4 regions of the Enterococcus italicus genome follow, and region 1 is predicted to be linked to each of the others. Evidence: predicted binding sites of a transcription regulator. Region 1 holds the regulator's gene; each other region holds the start of a gene.
What was found. Region 1 encodes NrdR, which represses ribonucleotide reductase genes. Its sites were predicted from a motif close to ACACNATATATNGTGT; they were not measured.

Region 1 (2,211 bases):
CGGCGAATCTCTGCATCCTCTGTCTCTTTATTGACGGAAGATTCTTTGAAACGTGTCGTTCTTCGGCTAGCGACAATCCGTTTTTCTAGCTCATCACTTTCTACCATGCCAGTCGCAATATTAACAACATCAGCCATATATTGCACCAGATCCATTTCATCTAAGCCATAATACTGATGATATAATGACAATTTTTTGGAGAATTCATCCGTGAAGTTTTTCGCTGAAATTTGTTTTTTCTGCGCATGAAACTTCAAAAATGACCAATCTAGCTGATCGTCAAGCACTACAGCGGGTTCTGATTCCTTTGAAAAATGGCTAGCGATTTGTTCTAATTTGGCTTGGTCTCGCTGGTAATCAGCTAGTTGAAATGAATAGACATCTGTAAAGTTTTTTGTGATATTTGTGTAAGCTGACCATGTGTAGCGAGGAATCATGTAACGTTTGGCTAGTAACTGGAATCGTCGCTCGCCTACCATATTCTTCAATAAAAAAGAATAAGTCGAATCAGCAAAAAAGCGTACCGGTGACAAGGGTTCTTGCAATTCATACGCATACAATAAGCCGAACTCACTTAAATTTTTTTGGTAGCTCGTAAGTAATCCGATTCCTTCTAAATGGTACCGTGCATCTAAGAAGCGCTGCATACCAAAATTTAATTGATTTAATAAATCCAAATGCGTATACTCAGCGGTGCTGGCATCATTTGCTAAAGCGAAATATAGCGTCAGTGCATCAGATCCGATAATGGGCTGATAGAGTGCTGTTAGTGCCTGTACGCCATCATCGGATAATGGGACAGCTTTGTATGCTTGATACAGGCTATTTGGTTGTATTTCTGACATGTATTCTGTCCCCTTTTCTGTCCCCTTTATAGTTTGCATTTATTTTTTATTGGCTTTGTCTACGATATCTTGCAATTCTTTTAAAAAGACTGACATATCCTTGAATTGACGATAGACACTTGCAAAGCGTATGTAGGAAATTTCATCCAAATTTACGAGTTCTTCCATCACAAATTCACCAATTTGGTTGGTTGATACTTCTTTATCTCCCATTTCGCGTACGCGAGCCTCTACATGGTCAACGACACTTTCCATCTGTTCCATCGCGACTGGACGTTTTTCTGCCGAACGGATCAAGCCCCGTAAAATTTTCTCTCGACTAAATTCTTCTCGATCACCATTTTTTTTCACGACAAGTAGGGGTGTTTCTTCAAGCCGCTCAAACGTCGTAAAACGAAAACCACAATTTTCACACTCACGACGACGACGGATGGCACGCCCGTCATCAGCTTGACGACTATCAATAACACGGGAACTATTATAATGGCACTTTGGACAATGCATAACACTCACCTCATTATTTCAATCTATTCTCAAGTTTGATGTTTTCTACACCAATCTTTTATTTCATATATTATAACACGAAAGTTCTTTTTGCTAATACTACAATAACCAAATTTCTAAGTGAATCCTCACTCAAATCAACCAAAATATCCATTCAGACTGAAACACAATAAAGAAAACGCAATGAACTGTACCAAAACAATCCACTACGTTTTCTTTAAAATGCTATAAATTCTTGAAGTGCTGTTCTAGCCAGCTAGCCACTTGCTCTTGTGTATGGGCTTTTGACTGAGAATTATCAAAAATAAAATCAGCTAGTTTGCGCTTTTGTTCTAAAGGCATTTGGCTTTCAATGCGTTGGCGCGCCATTTCTTCGGTCAGCTGATCACGGTTCATTAGTCGGTGTACCTGTTGCTGCTCATCTACATTCACGACCGCAACACCATCCATCAAATTTTGATAGCCCGCTTCAAATAGCAACGGTAAATCCACGACAATTAACGCATTGCCTTGTTGCGCAAAGTGCGTGATAGCGCAAGAAATTGCTTCACGCAAAAAAGGATCCAATAAAGCATCTAATTTTTGCCTCTTTGTCGCATCTGAAAAAATAAGTGCACCTAATTTTTTTCGGATAAGCTGACCGTTAGCATCCACCATCTCTGGTCCAAACTCTTGGATAATTTCCTCTAATGCAGGTTGCCCTTTTTCAACAATCTGTCTAGCAATTACGTCCCCATCGACAACAGGTATTTGCTTTCTTTTTAAGTAGTTCGTGACTGTAGACTTCCCAGAAGCAATCCCACCTGTAATTCCTAATACATACGTCATCTATTAACCTTCTACTTTCTGACAATTGGGACAA
Region 2 (2,211 bases), 520 kb from region 1:
AATTCATATCATCTGTTAGCTGAATTAAAAAACAAGACACCAATTCCCCACGACGTTTACGACCAGCATTTAAGAAACTTGGTGTTGCTGGTTGGTAGCGTTGATGAATCATTTCATCTGCTAAAGCTAACGCCAATTCTTCATCTCCATTAGCAAAATAAAGTGCGTTAAATGCGACGCGATCCTCATACGACTCTAAGTATTCTTCGCCATTGTTGGTCTTTAGGGCATATTGAGAGTAAAACTTGTACGCAGCCATAAATGAATGGAAGGCAAATGATTGTTCTGCTAGGAAAGCATACAGCTGCTCGATAAATTCTGGCTGGTATTTGTTTAAAAATTCTTCTTCAAGGTACTCTTCTTCTACTAAATAGGCTATTTTGTCGTGAATGGATGCAAATGTCTTCGTATTTGGTGCGACATTTTCTTTTAAGAAGGCTGCGAGCGCTTCTTGATCCTTTTGTAGAGGGATTTGTCCATTAACAGGACGATTGATTTCGTTATTTAACTTAAAATAGGTAACGTCACCTAATGCTTTTAAACTCATGAAAACACAACCTTTTCTTTTTCTTGAAATAAAAAAGAAGGATTTGCGTCAAGGGACCGTCAAATCCAACTCACATCATTGCTTTTTTTAATCTGTGAATTAACTTGCTAATTGGCGTAATTGATCTGGGCGGAAGCCGATAATAGCCGCAGTAGCATCAGATAAAACCACAGGCACACTTTGGAAGCCATGTTCTTTTAAGTAGTCAATATATTCAGGTTGATCATCGATATTAATTTCTTCAAAAGTGACGTCATTTTCTGTTAAAAAGCGTTTTGCCATTTTGCATTGCATGCAGTTGTTCTTTGAAAATAATTTTACGTTCATAGTATATTCCTCCAGTACATGAAACTTGCTTATGAGAAAATACTAATGTAGCAAGCTGAAAATGTCAATATAAATATACTATATATTGTGTTTGTGAATTCAATGTGACACTAATTGTTGTGTTTATTTATGAAAATAATAAAAGAAAACTTGATAAGACAACACCAACGGGAAACTTAAATTAGTAAGAATTAGTCAAAGAATTTTTTCTTGTGAAGAAAAAGTTATAAAGATAAAATTGACAGTCTTTAAAAATAGGTATACATTGATGATAATGATTCTCAATTGCAAATAGAGTGATAGGTTATCACTAATCTAAAAAAGATAGTAGGAGTTTTTTTAGACAATGACAACATTAGATAAGTGTGAAATTGGCGTGATTTATCAAGTGAATAATATAACAATAGAAGATTCTGTACGCTTTCATTTGCAACGATTAGGTTTAACAAAAGGCAATCGCGTGACCGTTGTTCAGCGTGATGCAAAAAGTGCCATCGTATCTGTTCAAAAGACCCGTGTTGCTTTGGAAGTCGCTTTGCTCCAAAAAATAGAAGTGGGTGAAGTCACAAGCCACAATGAATGGCTATCTCTAGATCAGCTTACAGTCGGTGAAACAGGCAAAGTCGTCAACTTGTATGGTCAAGGAGCGGTCCATCGTCGTCTGATGGATATGGGTGTCACAAAGAATGTGACCATTACCGTTCAAAAATTAGCTCCTCTTGGTGATCCGATTGAAGTGAAGCTACGTGGCTATGCATTGACGCTTCGCAAAGAAGAAGCAGCACATATTTTGATGGAAAGGGTGGACGAAGTATGAATCAATGGCAACTTGCACTGACTGGTAATCCCAATAGTGGCAAAACGAGCGTGTTTAATTTGCTAACCGGCGCGACACAATCCGTCGGTAACTGGCCAGGTGTTACTGTGGAACGAAAATCGGGAACTTATCGTAAGAACAAACAAATCTTAATTCAAGATCTTCCAGGTATCTACTCACTTGCGCCATACACACCGGAAGAAATTGTCGCTAGAGACTATCTTCTTCAAGGTCGCCCGACTGCCATTGTCAATATCGTAGACGGTACCAATCTGGAGCGGAATTTGTATTTGACCACGCAGCTCATGGAAACCGGCAGTCCAGTCGTGGTGGCAGTGAATATGATGGATCTAATGAAAAAGAATGGCCGCACGATTAACTTGGAGAAACTCGCATATGGATTAGGAGTACCAGTCGTCGGAATCAGTGCAATCAAAAAGCAAGGTATCGATGAGTTGATGAAGACAACGACACATATGATTGAAAACAATCCAGAAACGGTCCATTACCCGTCCTATGA
Region 3 (2,211 bases), 1.1 Mb from region 1:
AATTGTTTGGAGAAGCTACGCAACAATATCTTAGTGAGCATTCATTCTGCCTCCCCCACCAATGGTTGCTTGCATATCAATCACTTGATCAAAAAATTCTTTTCGTGAGCCACGTTTGACTACCTCAGAAAAAAAGACACCATCTTTAATAAATAAAATTCGATTGCAATAACTAGCGGTAAAAGGATCATGGGTAACCATCAAGATTGTCGTATCCTCTTGGCGATTGACATCTGATAGGTAGCGCAGCAGCTCAGTGGCTGCTTTTGAATCAAGTGCCCCAGTCGGCTCATCAGCAAATACCACACTTGGTCGCTTAATAATCGCTCTGGCAGCTGTCACGCGCTGTTTTTGTCCATTGGATAATTCACTTGGGTAGCGATCCATTAAATGCGCCAGACCCAATAATTCACTAATTTCATTGATCCGCTGCTCACTCTCTTGAACAGATGTCCGATCAATCGCTAATGGCAACAAAATATTGTCTTTCACCGTAATCGTCTCTAGCAAATTATAATCTTGAAAAATAAAGCCGATTTCTTTTCGCCGAAAGTCGCTTCGCTCTTTTTCATCCAACTTTGTCACTTCTTGATTGGCAATCGTAATCGAACCAAGAGTCGGGGCATCAATCGTTGCTAAGAGATTCATTAAGGTCGTCTTACCCGCACCACTCGGCCCCATGATGCCCACAAACTCACCCTTATCAACACTAAATGATAAGTTTTCAAGAACTTTCGTGCGATTAAAGCGCGTTCCGTATGATTTGGACACATAAGAAACTTGAATCATTTTTGGCATAATCGTTTCCCCCTTTTCATTCATTGTACTATATCTTATCTATCAACGATACGGTTGCTGTTCTCTTGTTTGTTCCTCAAAACCGACCTATCTGAGGCGAATTAGACTCATTTTGATTGATTATTCACATTAATATTCATGATTCATACAAACGAACAGTCACAACGAAAAAACACTATATATAGTGTTTTATAAATATTTTTTTCAATATATAGTTGTATTTATCATGTTATTATTCTATCATGGATACTAGTACAAAAGGAGCTGAATCTCAATGATTGTTTTAAAAAGAAAAGATGAGCAATCTTCTATCGTCCACAATCAGTTAAAAAAAATGAAAGTTGTTAAACGTGATGGACGCTTTGTTGTCTTTGATGATCAAAAAATTTATGATGCCTTGCTCAAAGCCACACAACAAGTCAATGGACCGTTACAAGCTAGCGACCATCAAGTCATTCATCAAATTGTTACTCAAATCAACCAAGAAATCGCTGCTCGCTTTAAAAAAAATGTCAAAATTTATGAAATCCAAAACATCGTGGAGCATACGTTAATTCAAAATCACTTGTATCAATTGGCAGAGCATTATATGCACTATCGTTCTCAACGTGACTTAGAGCGTGAACAAGCTCTAGATATTAATGTCACGATTGATAAGTTACGCAATCGCGATCAGACAGTCGTCAATGAAAATGCCAATAAAGATAGCAATGTGTTTAATACCCAACGCGATTTAACAGCTGGGATTGTTGGCAAATCAATTGGGCTAAAGATGTTGCCACCGCATGTCGCAAATGCACATCAAAAAGGGGACATTCATTACCATGATTTGGATTATCATCCCTATGCACCCATGACTAACTGTTGCTTGATAGATTTTCAAAGCATGCTTAATGAAGGGTTTAAGATGGGCAATGCTGATGTTGAATCACCAAAGTCCATTCAAACCGCGACTGCTCAAATATCGCAAATTATTGCCAATGTCGCTTCGAGTCAATATGGTGGCTGCTCAGCTGATCGTATTGATGAACTCCTCGCTCCTTTTGCGAAATTGAATTACGACAAGCACTTGGCCGATGCACGAGAATGGATTGATGGCGAGAAAAAGCAACATGTCTTCGCAAAAAAGAAAACGAAAAAAGATATTTTTGATGCCATGCAAAGTCTGGAGTACGAAATCAATACGCTATTTACTTCAAATGGCCAGACGCCATTCACTTCGCTTGGCTTTGGCTTAGGCTTAAATTGGTATGAGCGAGAAATTCAAAAAGCCATTTTGCAAATCCGCATTAACGGTCTAGGAAGCGAACATCGCACGGCGATTTTTCCGAAGCTCATTTTTAGCTTAAAGTCAGGTGTAAACCTAAACCCACAAGATCCAAACTACGACATCAAACAACTCGCATTAACTTG
Region 4 (2,211 bases), on a different contig from region 1:
TAGCTAATTGACGTACTATCGGACTTTGGCTAGTGTGGATCAAATTTTGTAAAATGGCCGGATTCTGAATCTTAGAGATAATGAATTCAAAAATATCTGGATGCCAATCATTCAACATGATCATTTGTGCTCCCCGACGACTCCCGCCTTGTTCAACTAAATTTGTCAAATTAGCTAAATCATTGAGCCACGAAACTGAACCTGATGATTTCCCATTCACCCCATGGACGATCGCTGATTTTGGCCGTAGCGTTGAACCGTTCGTTCCTACACCACCACCACGGCTCATAATCTCCATCACTTCTTGACGATGTTTTGCCAGGCCCCCACGAGAGTCATGGATGAATGGCATAACGTAGCAATTGAAGTATGTTACTTCTGAATTCGTTCCTGCACCATAAAGTACACGTCCAGCAGGAATGAGATTTTGTTCTGTCAAATGCTGATAAAACTCGGTAAAAAACTGAGCTTTTTTTTCTCCTTCAATATCAGAGATTCCTCTAGCAACACGAGCTGCAATTTGTTCAAAATAAAGTTCAAGCGGTTTCTCAACCTCATTTATATTTCGAATCACTCGTCCCGAAGCAATTTCTTCTGGATTAGTTAACGAGCTTTGAAATTCTTCCTCAATTCGAATTATCAACTGTTCCTTATTGATCTCTTCAATTTTTCCGATCCCTCTTGCTGGATATTGTGGATCAGCATGAGTTGTTAAAATAACCAAATCCCCGACTGTCAAAGTTTTTCCGCTCATGTCTTTAAATGCATAGCGATCAAGCATGATTAATCTTGAAATCCCATCAAATGTTTGAGTCATTTCTGCAGTTATCTTAGCGACTTCTTTATAAGAAGAGATATCTTGATTTAGTTTTTCTATATATTTTTTAGGATAATTCATTAAATACTACCACCTTTATCATCAACAAACACAACATATTGTGCCTACCAATGATTATCGCACTATATAAAGTGTAATTCAATCTTGTAATTAATTTTTATTCTGATACAATGAGAACTATTATCAATTAAAACAAGGGAGTTTTCCTAGTGTTACCAACCTCTAATTCACGCTTTCCAATCAGAAGGATTACCACCCTCGCTTTATTTAGTGCCGCCTGTATTGTTGGTAGAATCCTTTTTACTTGGATACCGAATGTACAACCAATGACAGCCATTCTACTTTTACTCGCTTTTTATGGAAGTTATACAGATGCTTTAATCGTTACTTTAGTAAGCTTATTAGGCACGAACCTTTATTTAGGAATGGGTAGTTGGACAATCAGCCAACTGATCGCCTTCAGTAGTATCGTTACGGTTTTTCATTTTTTATCTAACTGTGCCCTGATTAAGCATCACATCTCTATCCAAGCAATCATTGCATTTTTATGTGGCCTTCTTTACGGATTGATCGTATCGAGAGTTGAAGTCTTTATATATCAACTACCTTCTTTTTGGGCCTATTATTTTCAAGGATTATTTTTTGATATCCTCAATGGAACGGGTAATTTAATCTTTTATCTTGTATTAGTTCCTGTGTTTAAACGAATTTTATTACCTGCTATTAATAGTTCGAAAAATAAATTAAATAGTTAGATGAGTATCTAAATCACAATATCTCTTATTAAATTAAACCTATAATTCAAATAGGAAGCCTTGCGTATTATTTAAGATGGTTCTGTTGCAAAGCTAAAAAATTAATAAAGAGTTTCCAATTAATTTTTGATTTTATGCTTAGATACTCATTAATGTATTCATCTCATGAATCACTGAAAAGCCAAAGAGACTTTTGTCTCTTTGGCTAATTTTATATAAAGCGTGTATAGTTTCAATTCCTTTAATTGTTGAGGAAGCAGTCCTTATGGACTGATATAATTTGTGCCTTTTCTTGATGAATCGATGATCCTGTTCAATGATATTATTCAAGTATTTATTTGTTCGGTGTTCAGTCTTAGAAAATAATCCTTCAGAATGCAATTGATTAAACGCACTACTTAGTGAAGGGGCTTTATCAGTGACAAGAACTTTAGGTTCTCCAAATTGTTTGATCAATCGTTTAAAGAAAGCATAAGCTGCTTGTTTATCACGCTTTTTTCGTAACCAAATATCTAATGTTATCCCCGAAGAATCAATGGATCGATACAAATAGTGCCACTTTCCTTTTACCTTAATATAAGTTTCATCGGTTCTGTTGCAAAGTTTTAAATCTACTAT

Region 2: a site for NrdR is predicted at 950-965, ahead of nrdH (glutaredoxin-like protein NrdH). Genes of this name have one in related genera too.
Region 3: a site for NrdR is predicted at 971-986, ahead of nrdD (anaerobic ribonucleoside-triphosphate reductase). Genes of this name have one in related genera too.
Region 4: a site for NrdR is predicted at 927-942, ahead of NE257_RS11050 (vitamin B12-dependent ribonucleotide reductase). Genes of this name have one in related genera too.

The regions. Positions count from the first base shown of each region.
Region 1 is NZ_JAMRVB010000001.1:964,638-966,848, forward strand. It holds gene NE257_RS04650 (replication initiation and membrane attachment family protein) at 1-845, opposite strand, end outside; gene nrdR (transcriptional regulator NrdR) at 885-1,349, opposite strand; gene coaE (dephospho-CoA kinase) at 1,575-2,177, opposite strand; gene mutM (DNA-formamidopyrimidine glycosylase) at 2,181-2,211, opposite strand, start outside.
Region 2 is NZ_JAMRVB010000001.1:446,506-448,716, forward strand. It holds gene nrdE (class 1b ribonucleoside-diphosphate reductase subunit alpha) at 1-547, opposite strand, end outside; gene nrdH (glutaredoxin-like protein NrdH) at 647-874, opposite strand; gene NE257_RS02075 (ferrous iron transport protein A) at 1,221-1,691, shown strand; gene feoB (ferrous iron transport protein B) at 1,688-2,211, shown strand, end outside.
Region 3 is NZ_JAMRVB010000001.1:2,069,468-2,071,678, reverse strand. It holds gene NE257_RS10215 (FtsX-like permease family protein) at 1-41, opposite strand, end outside; gene NE257_RS10210 (ABC transporter ATP-binding protein) at 31-798, opposite strand; gene nrdD (anaerobic ribonucleoside-triphosphate reductase) at 1,073-2,211, shown strand, end outside.
Region 4 is NZ_JAMRVB010000003.1:2,708-4,918, forward strand. It holds gene NE257_RS11050 (vitamin B12-dependent ribonucleotide reductase) at 1-898, opposite strand, end outside; gene NE257_RS11055 (cobalamin ECF transporter) at 1,048-1,593, shown strand; partial or broken gene NE257_RS11060 (IS6 family transposase) at 1,732-2,187, opposite strand.